2 regions of the Lysinibacillus sp. FSL R5-0849 genome follow, and region 2 is predicted to be linked to the other one. Evidence: riboswitches for the same ligand, from Rfam matches in the RefSeq annotation. Region 2 holds a riboswitch; the other holds the start of a gene.
What was found. A riboswitch is a leader RNA that binds a small molecule or an ion and turns the genes downstream of it on or off. The one in region 2 is predicted to bind S-adenosylmethionine.

Region 1 (8,248 bases), 730 kb from region 2:
ACCTTCGTTATAATCATCAGAACTAAATGAATCGAGAATCAATTGAGCCAGCTCATCACTCTCTGCATTTTCTCCATCCATTATAGCTTGAATTATTTTTTTACTACCTGCATTGGCAATAGATGATTTACTTAAAAGATGCTCAGCAAATTGCATAGTGGCATTTTCAATTTCCTGCGGCTCATGAAGGGCAGTAATCAAACCAATGCTTTTGCCTTCCTCTGCTGTAAAAATGTTTGCTGTGTATAAAATCTCTTTAGCCTTCGCGACACCAACAATATTAATAAGACGTTTAGTGCTTTCAAGATTATAGACAATCCCAATGTTGGCAGCGGTAATGCCAAGCTTACTCTTTGGTGTCGCCAATCTAAAGTCACAAGCATTGGCTAACTCTAAGCCGCCGCCAATCGCTAAGCCCTGAATCATGGCAATCGTAGGATGTGGGAATTTATAGAGGGCATCAATAGCCTTTAAAGCTAGATCATTATAGGCTTTAGCATTATCCGCAGCATAACGAATATCTAAAAACTCACTAATATCAGCACCTGAGGAAAAGGCGACTTCATTGACACCGCGCACAATTAATAGCTTGATAGACATATCTGTACGTAACTGTTCTAGCTCGTCTATGATCGCTTGGAACATTGCCCTCGATAAAGAATTTCGTTTGTCAGGACGGTTTAACACTAGCGTTGCGATATAGCCGTTTTTTTCTACATAAATCTCAGTTGACATGGATATCCTCCTCCTAGTCTTTCTTCAATTTGGCTGAAATGCGGTTACCTATGGATTGTATGCTTTGTACAAGGATGATTAAAATAAACACCGTTGCATACATGACATCTACCTCATAGCGTAAATGACCATAACGGTAAGCTAGGTCACCTAATCCACCAGCACCAACCATTCCCGCCATTGCTGTTGCGCCAATCAATCCAATTGTAGCGATTGTTAAGCCTAAAATAATGGATGGGCGTGCTTCGCGTAATAATACATGCCAAATGATATGGCGACGTTTAATACCCATAGCTGTGTAGGCTTCGACAACGCCCGAATCAACTTCTAAAAGCGCTGACTCCATCAGTCGTGCAATATAAGGAGCCGTATAAACTACAAGCGGAACAATAACGCCTTTAACGCCAATCGTTGTACCGACGATAACCTTTGTAAAAGGTAAAATGAAGAATAGTAAGATGATGAATGGCACTGAACGGATAATATTGATGACTAGATTAAAAAATTGATAGAAAAATTTATTTTCAAAGGATTGACCAGGTCGTGTTAAAACAATTAAAAGGCCTAAAGGTATTCCAATTAAAATCGAAAAGAATAATGAAATTCCGACCATTTGAAATGTTTCGATAATTGCTTTGCCAATAACCTCTGACCAATCATTAAAGAAATTATTCATGGATCTCTCCTCCTAACTCTTCCACAGTAACGCCATTCTCTGCAAAATAGGTTAGCGCCTTTTGAACAATGTTGGGCTCTCCGTTTAAATGCACCACAATATTACCAACAATGCCGTTTTTTAATTCAATAATATTGGCTGTTAAAATGTTTGGTTGTACATCATATACTTTGCTCACTTCAGCTAATAATGGCTTACCAGTACTTTCTCCAAGAAATGTTAAACGAATGACGCTACCTGAAACATTTAACTGCTCAATAAGAGAAGGAGTTAAGTTACGTTGTGAAATAGTACTTAAGAACTTTCTTGTAGTAGGGTGTTGTGGTTTTGCAAAGAGCTCAATAGCCGTACCAAATTCAACTACTTTCCCTGCCTCTAGAACAGATACCTCATCACAAATTTTCTGAATGACATTCATTTCATGTGTAATCAGTAGGATTGTAATTCCTAATTCACGATTAATTTTTAACAATAGTTCAAGAATAGCCTCTGTAGTCTCAGGATCAAGCGCACTTGTTGCTTCATCACTAAGTAAAATTTCTGGCTCTTGCGCTAGAGCGCGTGCAATTGCGACACGTTGCTTTTGTCCACCTGAAAGCTGATTAGGGTAGCTATCTAGCTTTTCTGTTAAACCTACAATTTCGGCATATTTAGCCACACGATTTTTGACTTCTGTTTCGTTATAACCAAGTAGCTTTAAGGGAACTGCAATATTGTTATAAACAGTTGCTGTCTTTAAGAGATTAAAATGTTGAAAAATCATACCAATCTTTTGTCGTGTTTGACGTAAGTCATGAAGTGAAAGGGTAGTAATATCCACATTGTCAATCAAGACTTTGCCTGCTGAAGGACGCTCTAGTAAATTAACACAACGAATCAGCGTACTTTTACCGGCACCACTATACCCAATTACACCATGAATTTGCCCTTTTTTTACATGAAGATTGATTCCATCCACAGCCTTAATACTGCCTTTTTTTGTCTTATATTCTTTTGAAATATTTTGTAATTGAATCATCAGATTGATTGCTCCTTTCTTAACTTCTAAAAAGCAAGAATCTGCGCGGTTTCCATAGTGGAAATTTGGCAGATTCTTTAGCTTATCGCACGTATTACCAGCTAGGGATTACAGAACCTTTGAATTCCTCTTCAATGAATTGGCGCACTTCATCAGATTGATAGGCCTCAATGAACTTTTTAATCGTTGGGTCGTTTTCATTTTCTGCACGAACGACAATGTAGTTCACATATGGAGAGTCAGTAGATTCTAAAAGAATAGAGTCCTCTTGCGGATTAATGCCAGCTTCCAGCGCAAAGTTAGTATTAATAGCAGCTACATCTACTTCACTAAGCTGCTTAGGAATTTGTGCAGCTTCTAATTCTATGAATTTTAAATTCTTTTTGTTTTCTTCCACGTCACGAACAGATGCTGTTAAGTCCGCTCCATCTTTTAATTTAATATAGCCTGCCTCTTGTAAAACAAAGAGAGCACGCGCTCCATTTGTTGGGTCATTCGGTAAGCCAAATGTTGCGCCTTCAGGAACATCATCCAATGATTTATATTTTTCAGAGTAAATACCCATTGGATTTAAAATTGTTTTGCCAACCGGTACTAAATCTGTATCGTGATCTTTATTAAATGTATCCAGGAAAGGCTTATGCTGATAGCTGTTTGCATCAAGATCTCCTTCTGCTAAGGATGTATTTGGTAAAACATAATCAGAAAATGATTTTAGTTCTACTTCTAGACCTTTTTCCTTTGCAACTTTAGCAGCTACCTCTGCAATTTGCTCATGAGGTCCTGAAGTGACACCCACAACAATTTTATTTTCATCGATAGCTTCGCCTTTTCCTTTGCTATCATCTTTAGAGCCACAGCCCGCTAGTGCTGCTACTAATGTAAGACTTGCTAAACCTACTAAAAATTTATTTTTCTTCTTCATGAAAACTACCTCCAAAAATTGTTTTATCGGTTTTTGAAAATAAAAAAAACTCTCTTACAAATTAAGAGAGGCTCATGAAAAAAGTCCTCTCTTATCTATCAAACGAATTTCGTTTGCAGGATTTAGCACCTTCCTTTATAAAAGGAGGTTGCCGAGCTTCATAGGGCCAGTCCCTCAGCTACTCTTGATAAGAGATTCATATTATATTTTTGTATTTCCGATAGAACTAATATAATTTATAGGGTATAGTAAGTCAATAAATATTTTTGAAATTTTTTATATTGTTATAATATTTTGTCGTGAAGGAGGGAGAAGATTGTCCGTAAGAGTTAATTATGGCATAGGTTCATTTGGTAAGGTGATTAGTGCACGTCTTCTCATGGGAACAGACATCATTGAAGGAATTGAGGCACTTTGTGAAGAGAATAAAATTGAATCAGCAACCATTATTAGTTGTATTGGTAGTTTTCAAAAAAGTAGCTTTGTTTATTTAGTACCTGATGAAACTTCCCACATTAAAGTTCGATTTAGTGATGTGGTTGAGAAAGAGGGGCCACTCGAGTTTATCCAAGGTTCAGGAGTTGTTTGTAAGCGTGATGCACAATATGAAACGCATTTCCATGGTTCCATGAGCGATCAATGGGGAGTGGTTTCAGGCGGTCATTTTATAAAGGGCGGAAATATCGTCATAACAGCAGATGTAGTGCTGGCAGAAGTTCAAGGCATTCAGCATATACGTCAGTTGGATGATGAAACAGGTCACGTACAATTTTATCCATTAGAACATGGGTTAGATCTTCCAAGGAAAATTGAAAAATAGTAAGTCCTGTAGCTAGTAAAGCTACAGGACTCCATTTTGTTCCATGTTTAAAATAATTTTAATTGCTCAATTCTATGCATGGCTTCTCGTAACCGTTCCTCGCTTACAAGCAAGCCAATGCGCACATAGCCTTCCCCATATTGACCAAAGCCATTTCCTGCGGCTACCGCAATATCAGCTTTGTCGAGCAAAATATCGGCAAATTGTTCACTAGTAAAACCTAATGGGACAGAGAGCCAGGCAAAGAAGGTGCCCTTTGGTGCCGTTACTTGCCATCCGATTCTATGAGCTTCTTCGATTAGAACATTTCGACGACGCTCATAGGTAGCTCTTAGCTCATCTGCACATTCCTGTGAAGATGTAAGGGCAACAGCTGCTGCTTGTTGAATAGCAGGAAATTGACTACAAAACAAATGATCTTGAATAAGATTAATCGCGGCAATCAAATCAGCATTACCAACAGCAAAGCCTATGCGCCAACCTGCCATATTATAAGTCTTTGATAATGTGTACATTTCGATTCCAACTTCTTTTGCACCATTGGACTGTAAGAAACTAATAGGTTTATTGCCATCAAATCCAATTGCACCATAAGCAAAATCATGTGATACGATGATATTATGCTCTTTAGCAAAACGAATGGTTTCTTCAAAAAATTCAAGTGTAGCTGTACCACCCGTAGGATTATTTGGGTAATTTAAGTAAAGTAACTTTGCTTTCTCCTTAACTTCTTTAGATAGGGCATCATAATCAGGTAAGAAATTATTTTCAGCAAAAAGTGGCATCACTTCAAAATTAACATCACCTAATACAACACCAGATAAGTAGTCTGGATAGCCCGGGTCTGGTAATAGCATAGTATCGCCTGGATTTAACACAGCCAAAGGTAGCTCAACAAGACCAATTTTTGTGCCACCAAGAATCGCTACTTCAGTATCAGGATCAATCTCCACATCATATTCCCGTTTATAAAAGTCGGCAGCCGCTTGACGTAATTCGGCGATACCACGAAAAGGTGAATATTTGTGGTTTTGAGGATTTTCAGCTGCTTCCTGCAATGCTTGAATGATATGAGTAGGCGTAGGTTGGTCGGGATTTCCTTGCCCGAGATTAATCACATCACGACCTTCTTCCAGGGCATTGTTTACTTTTTGGACAAGCGCTGCAAAAAATTGAGTGGGTAATTGCTGTAGTTTTTTAGAGAATTCCATGCATGATCACCTTTTTCAGAATATAATAATTATTATTGAAGAATATGAAGCAAATAGTAGTACTTTTTTTGTTAATTGTCTAGAGGAGGAATGAATATGAAAATCGGTTGTATTCAGTTAAACGTTGGCTTCGGCAAAGTAGAAGAAAATTTTATACGGGCAGAGGACAAGATTCGTGAAGCCGCAAAACTAGGGGCAGAAATTATTGTGCTTCCAGAAATGTGGAATACGGGCTACGCACTAGAGAAGCTACCAGAATTGGCGGATGTTAACGGTGAGCGTACAAAGGCATTTTTAGCTAACTTAGCGAAGGAACTTAGTGTACATATTGTCGGTGGCTCCGTTTCAATAAAAAAGGACGACAAGTTTTACAATACGATGTATACATTTGATAACAATGGATTACTTGTTGGGGAATATAACAAAGCCCATCTTTTCCGTTTAATGGACGAGCATCTTTACTTAGAAGCTGGAGATGATATGAATCGATTCGCGCTAGGACCTATTGAGGCGGCTGGTGTCATTTGCTATGATATTCGTTTCCCTGAATGGTTACGTGCGCATGCCCTCCGAGGAGCGAAGGTGCTGTTTGTACCAGCTCAATGGCCGACGCCTAGAATTGATCATTGGAAAACATTGCTGCAAGCACGAGCGATTGAAAACCAATGCTTTGTTATAGCAGTTAACCGTATTTCGAGAAAAGTAGAAAACTTTAATGGGCAATCGATGATTATTCAGCCATGGGGTGAAGTGCTTTGGGTTGGTGCTGAAGAAGAGGAAATAGCAGTAATTGATGTGGATTTCTCCATTGTTGATGAAGTACGTGGAAGAATTCCTGTATACGATGATCGTCGACCAGGACTTTATCAAGATGTTGTGGTGAAAGGATAATGAGATGGCACGTTGAAGGGGGAGAGCTCTTGAACGTGCCTATTTTTTAACTCTTGTCATCAATTAAGGAATTTGCAAGGAGCATAAATTCCAGTGTAATGCGATTATGACCCTTCATGAAATTTTCCCCGAGTAAATTTTCAAGCTTTTTTAAGCGGTGATACAGTGTTTGACGAACGATAAACAATTGATTAGCCGTTTGCTGCTTGGAGCCATTTGATTGTAAATAGACTTGTAAGGTTTCAAGAAGCTTGCTGTTATATTTTTCATCGTACTCAATAACTGGCTGTAAATAGTCGTTTATAACTTCCTTTAAATTCACCTGCATTTGTAATTTATAGATTAAATGATACAAATGCAAATCATCATAAAAGAACGAGGAAGTTTGCACTTTGCGGCAAATATATAATGTTTCTAATGCAGTTTGATAGCTTTTGGAGATTTCTTGTACATCAGCTACAACTTTACCAACTGCTATTTGAAACCCTTGAGTTTGCTGTTTTTTATAAAAATCAGTTTTGGGCAGTGAGGTAAAGATGCTATTTAGTATTTCTCGAATCGCTCGACAATCTTTTGTATGAAGTAAAATAAAAATGACATAGCTTTTTCTTTCGAATAAAAATGGGATAAAGCCATGCTGTTCAAAGAGATTACGATAATAAAGTTTACTATAGACAATATCCTCCTGCGCTTTCATTACTGTATTGGGAGTGGCCAAAACAAAGACAGCCCCACTAGATTGTGAATAGTTAGTATAGTGAGAAACGATAAATTTATAGATTTCCTCCTTGTTCAGTTTTTGGTCGATCCAATCAGCTAAAATCGAAGCGTCCTCAATATTCTTTTTCTCCTCAATATAGAACTCTCGCATTAATAATTGCGCTAATGCTGTTGCTGTACGGTCTAAAATTAACAATTCAAACTCTGAGAATAGGCCATCTTCACGAAAAATCGTTAAATCTGCATAATGTTGATCAAAAATAAAGATGGGCTCATGTTTAAATTGCTGAGCATATTTATTCAAAGCTAATAATTGCTGACGGTTACTTTTTGTCATGTTGGGAAAAAAGATAGGTTCCCGTCCCTTAATGGAAAACATAATTTGTGTTTTCAATTCGTTATACATATTTTGTAAAATATCATCCGTGTTTTGTCCTAAGACCGTATTTTTATTTAAAGTTTGTGAGTAGGATTCTAGTGTCGAAACCATTAAATATTGCTGATTAATAATTTGACTGTGTAAATCCTGTGTAATGCGAACAAAAGGAACCGCTTCATGAAAAACAATAATCGGGAACTGATGACGATTTGCAATAGCAAGTATTGCTTCTGGAACTGCTTGAATAGAAGAGCCATACTCAATACAAAGGGCAGCACAATTTTTTTCAATTAAGGATTCAATAAACGTCATAAAATCTTCAATGCCATGTTGAAGACTGATCCCCGTCGTTAACACCAGCTCTTCTCCAACTAAAAAATTATCTACATGGACTATTTCAAGAACATGTGCCCACTTTACGATTCTTAATAACCCCTCATGACCTGCAACTACCTCTGCATTCTGAAAGTATTTATTTTCTAACACATGAAGTACTTTAAGTTGGAATTGGCTCAATATAGCTCCTCCTTTTGAAACATCTTCTATGACTGTTGTATCTATTATTGCTGTTTAGTGTTATTAAATAGCTAGAAAACTGAATAAAGTAATATTTTAAGAATATTTAGTCTATTTTACATTATGTTTAAAACAATTGTATAGAAATTTACAGTTTGTCTATTACTTCAACGATATGAAACATGTAAGATTTTTGTAAGCGATAATCCAATCTAATAAAAGAGGTGTCAGATATGGAGCAACAAACGCATTTACAAAGAGGATTAAAGAAACGGCATATGACGATGATCGCAATAGCGGGTGTAATTGGGGCTGGCTTATTTATGGGCAGTGGCTCAGTCATTAACTTGGCGGGTC
Region 2 (8,248 bases):
GATACAATATCTTCGATAGATCCTTTTATTGGTGGTAAAACGGGCATCGTCTCGCCCATATTATTGGCAGTTTCTCCGCTAGTCATATATAGACCTAATACATAGCTATATTTTTTGTAGATGTCTGGTAAACGTTCACCCATTAATTTAACTGGATATGGGGAGCCCATTACATCTGATTGAGCCTTACGAATATGGTCATTATGCGCCCAAACAATAAACTTTTCTGTTGGATACACTTCTTCAGCTAGCCAAAGTAAGTTCTCCATCATCGCCTGATCACGCCACTCCATTGTTGTTAAAAACGATTCATATTTATTTTGCTCCATCTCGATATTGGATTGAATTGTTAGCTCTACATATTCGTCTGCCAAACGGATACGATCTGCTAAAGTGCGCTCCATCAGCTTTACTATTTGAAGTTCATTCGGATAAGCTTTTTGAAGCTCCTTTTCTTTCGTCTGAACTTGTGCTTTTACTTGTTTATAAACGTTAATAATAGCCGTTTTTTCTTTCTGGTAGCCTTTTACATCTTTGCTAGAGCTCCATTCTGCGAGTTGCTTTTCCGCGTCACTGAATTGCTGAGCCAATTGAGGATTTTGCAACCAATTCCCATTCGTAAATGCCCCTTGCTGTTGAATATCAAAGCCTGCTAGAACAAGAGGTTTTTCTGTAGCTTGAGTTGTTTTTGCGTATTCAAAAAGAGGCAATGTTTCTTTTGTCCACCATACTCCAAAAATAGCATCCTTCATCGTTTGTAGTGCAGCTTGTTTATCAATTTTTCCTTGGGCATTCATGACATCGCCCAGACCACTTTCGAAGGCTAAAACATTGTAACCCATTTCTTGATGTAAAAATTGTATTAAACGAGTTTTAGCGAGATTAAACTGTGCGACCCCATGAGAGCTTTCACCTAAAAAGACAATTCGTTTATCATGTAATAATGGCTTTAGCATTGCTAGGTCCTCAAATTTATTAGAAGGGATTTTCTGAGAACTAGCTGGTTCCGGCTGAATGGAAGTCAAGCTGTAAGCATGATCATTCACCCATTTTTTCCAATCCTCTAATGTTTCAGTAGTAGTCCTAGCCTGTTGAACCGCTCCGTATTTTTCCTGCTCTTTTATCGCAGGGTCAGCTGCTGAAGCACTAGTTATGCCACTGAATACGATTAAACTTGTCAGTGCTGTACTTAATAAAGCTTTCCGTTTTCTATAATGTTTCATTGAAAATCAGCCCTTTTCTTTATGTTGATCCTAAGTATAAGGGGCAAAGTTTAAAGCATAGGAGGAGTTTGTTTAAATTTTGTTTAAATTTGAATTGATTGTTAAAAAAGAAAGCATCTCCATTTAAATGGAGATGCCAATAGCTATTTATAATGATACGTACTAGCTCTAACGTGATTTCGTTGAATTTGGTTAAACCATGCCCGATCCTTTTCCTCTTGATTTAAGGTACCAATAATAGAGGAGGAGCAGCTCACGCAAATTTTCGCTTGAGTAATTTGTCCACATCTTTCACAAGGTGCGCCTAAATTTGGGAAAATCGAATTTTTTAACTTTCCGGCTTTAACCCATTTATACAGCAGCTCAGACGAGACACCTGTCAACGTCACAACCTCTTCATTTGTTAAATAACGATTATTTTTTCTTAATAAAAAATGATGCAGTTCTGAAAAAATATCCTCTTCTCTCACATCTATCTTTTTTTGAAATAGCAACATAACTAGTCCTCTCCTCGTCACATCAATTCATACTTTCTTTAACGGTTATAGGTTGTTCATCATATTTATAATTTTCCCAACGATTGCGTGCTAGCTTTCGATATTTTGGCGAGACATTCTTATCGGCAATTAATCTAGAAAATCCTTTTTTAGCTTCTGTCATATCACCAAGTCGGAGGCTTAGCTCGGCATGTAAAAATTGAATTCGCTCTCCACCTTCCTGGTTAGATGCAAATGATTTACTGTAAAAATCTCTAGCGGCAAAAAGGTAGCGTTTTTCAGATTCTTCGTCGTTTTTCAAACGATATAACCAGGCAATTTTTAATGCGAAATTTGCCATCAAAAGCGATTCTTCCATTGATGCGCGAGATACTAGATAGGCCAGCTTAAAGCTTATAATGGCATCATCGATTGTACGTTCCTGACAGATATTCATAGGTTTCTGTAGCTCTTTAATGTATAGTTCATCTATGAGCTGCATGAAAGGTCCGTATGTCCGCGTCATGGATTTATGGAAAGCAAAGCCACAATGTGGGCACACAGCAACTTCATACAGCAAAGGGTTTAGGCCATCATAGACGGGCATGAAATCTGTTTGTTCCTCGATAATTTTATATCGATTTGGGCGTACTTTATACGTTGTAAAATGCTTTTTGCAAAATTTACAATCTACGCTACTTTCATAGTAGTAGATGTTAAATGCCATAAGAATCAACTCCTTTGCATGCTCTAGAATTAGTATTTCTTTTGTTCTATTTAAACGCAATCGATAATCGTTCAATGTATTTAATTCATTATCTATCATTTTAACAATTCTGTGTTCTTTGGTATACTCCTTTAGAATTATTAAATTAAAAATAATTCTTACATTTTTAGTTAAATATCATTAGAAATAAGCTTGTAATAGTATTTATCGGTGTACTTAAAGTAAGTTATATAGTTCGAGCGAATTTTGTCGAATTATATACAATTTATTTCATAGACAATTTGAATTGTATAGTTCAAAAGTTATGTGCGAGAGGATGAAGTAAATGACATTTAAAATAGTGTTTTTTGATGTGGATGGTACTCTGGTCAATTATGAGGATGGCGCTGTGGAAGAAAGTACAAGGCAGGCCATTCACCTACTACAGGATAAAGGGATTCATCTAGTGGCTGCGACAGGAAGGCCATTGTCCATGTGTGAAGAGCTGAAAAGTTTGGGAATTGAAACCTTTATTACGGCAAATGGAGCATATGTGAAGCACAAGGATGTTGTCATACATAAAATTCCGATTGATAAGGGCATTGTTCAAAATGTTCAAGCTTTTGCACAGCAACAACAGCATTCCTTAACATTTTTTACAGAACAACTTACGATGAATGCTATTCAAAATCCGTTAGCCTTAAGCGCGATGCAAGAGACATTGTCTTTACGTGATTTTCCCGTTAGAAATGACAGCATTATAGAAGAAGAGGTTTTTCTTATGTGTCTTTATGCAGATGAGCAGGCTGAAAAAAGATTAGCTTGTCAATTTTCGAATATATTACGGCAACGATGGCATCCTTATATTGTGAATGTCTTACAGCAGGATGTGTCCAAGTCGATAGCTGTGAAGGCTGTACTGGATTATTTTGAGATTAATTCTAAGGATGCAATAGCTTTTGGAGATGGAGAGAATGATATAGATATGCTAGAGCAGGTTGGCCTCGGGGTTGCCATGGGAAATGGGAGCCAAGCTCTAAAAAATGCTGCAGATTTTGTTACAAAGAAATCCATTGAAGGTGGCATAGATTTTGCTTTACGTCAGCTTCACATTATTTAACGACATATTTGCTTGAGCAATTTTTTAGGGATACGGTTATGACTGTATAGAAAAGGTGTTAGGTGGTCGGAAAATGGCGCAGCATGTGCAATCTCTAATTGAACATTACGGGTATTTTGGCATCATTGTAATCCTAATTGGAGGCATTGTTGGGTTGCCACTTCCTGATGAAGTATTTTTAACTTATGTAGGCTATAGTGTTTATCGAGAAAGTCTTGAACATATCCCAGCGTTAGTAAGCGCCCTGATTGGCGCCATGGGAGGTATTACTTTAAGCTACTATATCGGCCACCGATTTGGCTTACCGCTCTTGCAGAAATATGGGCCAAAATTTCATATAACTGAGCAAAAAATTGATTTTACTAAAAAAATGTTTACGAAAGTAGGTCCTTTTTTATTAATAGTGGGCTATTTTATTCCAGGTGTACGCCATCTGACAGCTTATATTGCGGCTATTAATAATTATCCCTATAAGAAATTCGCATTCTTTGCTTATACAGGAGCATTTATTTGGACGTTCACATTTATAACATTAGGAAAAGTATTAGGGGAGAAGTGGCGATTCGTCGGTTACTATTTGTCCCATTACAGTATTTATGTCATCTTACTGTTTGTCCTTGTCATGTTAATCGTTTATTATTTATTGAAAAAAAGAAACGTACAAAAGTAAAAGTCGGTATGATTCGTACCGACTTTTTATTATGGCAAAATGGCAAATGATCGAACAGGGAATCCAGATGCTTTTTCAGGCTTAGGTACAATATTAAAAATAATAGCCCCTTTTGGAGGAAGCTTGTCCAAATTAGTCATAAGCTCAATTTGATAGGTGTCTTGATCAAGGACAAAATATTCTCCATCCAATTTGCCGCTTTGACGAAAATCAGTAGCAGAATCGGTATCAAAAGTTTCATGACCGATTGCACTTACTTTACGTTCCTTGAATAAAAATTGTAATGCCTCCAAGCCCCAGCCTGGAAGATGATTATGGCCATCCACATCTTTATTATTGAATGCTTCTTTATCGGGCCAACGCTTACTCCAATCTGTTCGCAGTGCCACAAAAGTACCTTCTTCTATTTGTCCATGTTGTGCCTCGAATTCTAGAATATCTTGGACACTGAGCGTAAAGTCATGATTACTAGTAGCCTCTTGTGATTTATCAATAACGATAAGCGGGAGAACGAGCTCCTTTAGCTCTAGTTCATCTAGAAAACGAGTATCTCTTACAAAGTGAATAGGTGGGTCAATATGTGTTCCATATTGTCCGGGAAAAGTAAACTGCTGTGCGAAAAAACCGTCATCATGCGAGAATAATGTTTCAAATTTAGCATCTTCAAACATAAAAAAATGAGGTGAATGTGGGCCGAAGGTATGTGTCAAATCGACCCATTGTTTTGATTTTAGTAAGTGCAATGCTTCTAAAAGTTCGTTAGACATTTAATTTCCTGCTTTCTAAAAGTAATGGTAAATAAAAAAGAGTCCTCTATAGAAGAGGACTCCCTGAATCATACGTGGGTAGTTCGTCTTCTCATCTTTCAGGCTTAGATTTTGCCAAAAGGAATTAGCACCATACTGATTGAGCTGGTTGCTGAGACTTCATCGGGCCGATCCCTCCGTCTCTCTTGATAAGAAATAGAATATAAGAATTTTCAGAAATAATAGTACAAATACTTTAGCATATATTTTTATAGTTTACAACTTTTATAGGATTACAGGGTTAAGATTTTTATTTACCAATTCAAAATTAACGTTACTCTACAGCAACCACTATCCATAAGCTGTATTCTAAAATTATCTGGTGTATAGTTGGTTTCGAATTTTGTAGTGATGCCTGTGGATGTAATCAATTTTTCGACATCTGTTTTATTTGAAAGTTGTGCAGCATTTTTTAAATCATGGGCAAATTGTTGAGAGCTATCAATTTTATCCGTAAGTAATTGTGCTTGCTGCATAATCGCCTTTATCCGCGTAGCTGAAGATATTAATTTTTGTGTATCAACAGGGGGAAAGGCACTATTACTGGTCGGCATTGCTAAATGTTGAGAAAAGGGTCTAGCTGCAAGGTGATGGGCTGTCGATGGTATTGGGTAATGGTAGGGGTGAACAAAATACGGATAAGGATTATAATACAATTCAATTCCTCCTATCCAAAAGCTGATATCTTATCTTATGTATCATGATCTTTTTAGGTGTTTGGATAAAGATAGTCCTGTACAGGAGTGTAAAACATAATATGCTACATAAACAAAAAAGGAAGCCATGGCAGCTTCCTTTACGTTCTTTAGCCAAGAACATTTAATACATCATCTATTTTTTTGCTATGTGATAGGATTCCATAATTCATCCACGTTAAAAAATCCACCTCATAAACACAGCTGCTCTTAACTGCTCTTAGGTTTTTCCACATAGAAGATTTTAAAATAGTACGCTCTTCATGCTCATAAATGGAGTGTTGCTTGTCGAAGGTGATAAACAAATGATCAGCGTCTAGCTGTAGCAGTTGATCTGATGTCAGATGAGCTTTACGCTGGTTAAGCGGTATTTTCCATACTAATGGATGAGGCGTTAAGCCCAAGTCACGATATAGGATTGGCCCTGTATAGCCGCATTCAGGGCCAGCATACAGTGTAATGCCAATGGACGAAATGCGAAGAAATGCAACACTTTGCCCATAAACGGATTTACCGAGAATTCGTCGAGCCTTCTGTACCTTATCCTCATATTCCATGATAATGTCTTGCATCATAGAGGTTTTCCCTGTTAAATCAGCAATTTTAAAGAGAGTCGATTGCCAGTCCTCCCCAGGGTGGTTGAGGTGACAGATTGGGGCCAGCTTATTTAAATGAAGACAAGTTTCCCAACGCTCTATACCAGCATCTAACATAATTAAAGTTGGTTTATAGTGAAAGAGACGATCCACTTCTCCAAACTGTACATCGATATCGGGAACATCCTGCAAACCTAAATAGTCTTGTTTTCCCCATTTGGAATGACTGAATTGAGCAATGGGTGTAATCCCTAAAGCTACAAAGAAGTCCTCTAAGAACGGTGCAAATACACGTACATTATTGCTCTGACTTCGTCGATATTGCCCTGGGGAAATACCTACATGCTCTTTAAAACGACGATTAAAATAATATTCGTTATTAAAGCCAATGGACTGACTAATTTCAAAGACACGATCATTAGTTGTCATTAATAACTGTTTGGCCTTTTCAATACGTATACTATTTAAATAATGAAGAGGAATCTGCCCCGTAATATCTTTAAAAATACGAGAGTAACTCCATCTTGGAACTTCTGCTAGTTCTGCTAACTGTTCAACAGTCCAATCCCTTCCAAAGTATTTGTGCAAATATTGAATAGATTGCTCTACAGATTGACGATCATTTTGTAGTATAGGCTTCGGTTGGTTTTGTTCAAAAATAAATAGCATCAATTCTTGAAAACGAACATGCTGCTCAAAAATAGTGTGTTCATCCTTTGCTTGACGACACCGATAAATAGCTTCTAATAGTTTATTGCATTGAGAGAAAGGAAGGAGACGTAGTTCTCTAACACTTGTAAAGAGACTAGTAGGAGCATGGGATTCACTAAGATAGATCGTGTTAAATGTCAATTGGTACAGGCAGAGAGGCTCATCGGCAGTGTGAATTTCGACATGGCTATTAGGTGGAATAATCACACATTTTTCTTTCATAAGGTGGATAGTTTCATGATTTGTCTTAAGTGTTCCGTTTCCACTAATAAGGATGAAAAGCGAAAAGTATGTATGGCTATATGACTGCATATTCACTGACAGAATAGTATATGAAATAGTTTGTAAATGATAGATTTGTGTTAAATTACCCATTGTCCACGCACTCCTAAGTAAAGTTTAAATTTGGAAAACAACAGAAAGAAAGCCCCCTAAAGAGCTTTCTTTTGTAAATTATTTCACGAACCATTTCTCAAGATCATCATATTTTCGTAGGTTTGCAGTAATGGCACCAGACTGCCAATAAGTTCGATCGGCAATATAAACTTGTCCATTTTTTACAGCAGGAACTGCTTTCCAAAGTGTACTATCTAACCATTTAATCGCCTCTTGATTTTCTTCAGTTTCCCAAGTGCCATTTGAAGGGAAGAGTATAATATGATCAGCATCTAATTCTGGAATAGCTTCTTCAGACAAGACCTCTTGGAACTCTGTCATATCACGAGCTAATGGATGTGGAGTTAAACCAGCTTCCGTATAAATGTAGCCTGTGTAACGATTCTTCATTCCGAATAATGCCAATGTTTTATCGGCAACATTTAAACGAACAACGGCAACAGTTTCGTCACCAACTGATTCATCTAACTTAGCTTTTAAATTAGTAACACGTTCCTCATATTTATCAACGATTTCATTTGCTTTCTCAGGGATATTTAAAACATCAGCTATCGTTTTCACAATCTCACGTGGATCTTGTAGTATTTCTTCTTTTAAGCGATAAGTAGGCGCAATCTTAGAATATTCTTCATACTTTGCCTTATCTGCCGCACCATCTACAATGATTAAATCTGGCTTAGCTTGAAGTAACGTTTCCATACTACCTGTAACGTCAAACTCAGGTACGTCTAAACCTAAATAATCTTGTTTACCCCAGGATGGGTGATACCATTGCACAACGGGTTTGACATCCAAGGCAGTTAAATAATCTTCCATATAGATGGCTGCTACTCGCTGTGGATTTGTTGG

Region 1: another riboswitch for S-adenosylmethionine. It lies ahead of MKY80_RS02195 (MetQ/NlpA family ABC transporter substrate-binding protein); the one in region 2 lies ahead of MKY80_RS21790 (cyclase family protein).

The regions. Positions count from the first base shown of each region.
Region 1 is NZ_CP152004.1:454,030-462,277, forward strand. It holds gene MKY80_RS02180 (enoyl-CoA hydratase-related protein) at 1-735, opposite strand, end outside; gene MKY80_RS02185 (methionine ABC transporter permease) at 749-1,411, opposite strand; gene MKY80_RS02190 (ATP-binding cassette domain-containing protein) at 1,404-2,429, opposite strand; gene MKY80_RS02195 (MetQ/NlpA family ABC transporter substrate-binding protein) at 2,524-3,354, opposite strand; SAM riboswitch class I at 3,443-3,548, opposite strand; gene MKY80_RS02200 (PPC domain-containing DNA-binding protein) at 3,671-4,174, shown strand; gene MKY80_RS02205 (pyridoxal phosphate-dependent aminotransferase) at 4,222-5,385, opposite strand; gene MKY80_RS02210 (carbon-nitrogen family hydrolase) at 5,482-6,276, shown strand; gene MKY80_RS02215 (PucR family transcriptional regulator ligand-binding domain-containing protein) at 6,323-7,891, opposite strand; gene MKY80_RS02220 (amino acid permease) at 8,125-8,248, shown strand, end outside.
Region 2 is NZ_CP152004.1:4,394,026-4,402,273, reverse strand. It holds gene MKY80_RS21815 (erythromycin esterase family protein) at 1-1,223, opposite strand, end outside; gene MKY80_RS21810 (hypothetical protein) at 1,367-1,720, opposite strand; gene MKY80_RS21805 (DUF2225 domain-containing protein) at 1,743-2,426, opposite strand; gene MKY80_RS21800 (Cof-type HAD-IIB family hydrolase) at 2,752-3,525, shown strand; gene MKY80_RS21795 (DedA family protein) at 3,599-4,195, shown strand; gene MKY80_RS21790 (cyclase family protein) at 4,225-4,962, opposite strand; SAM riboswitch class I at 5,051-5,157, opposite strand; gene MKY80_RS21785 (hypothetical protein) at 5,256-5,657, opposite strand; gene MKY80_RS21780 (helix-turn-helix domain-containing protein) at 5,807-7,378, opposite strand; gene MKY80_RS21775 (ABC transporter substrate-binding protein) at 7,457-8,248, opposite strand, start outside.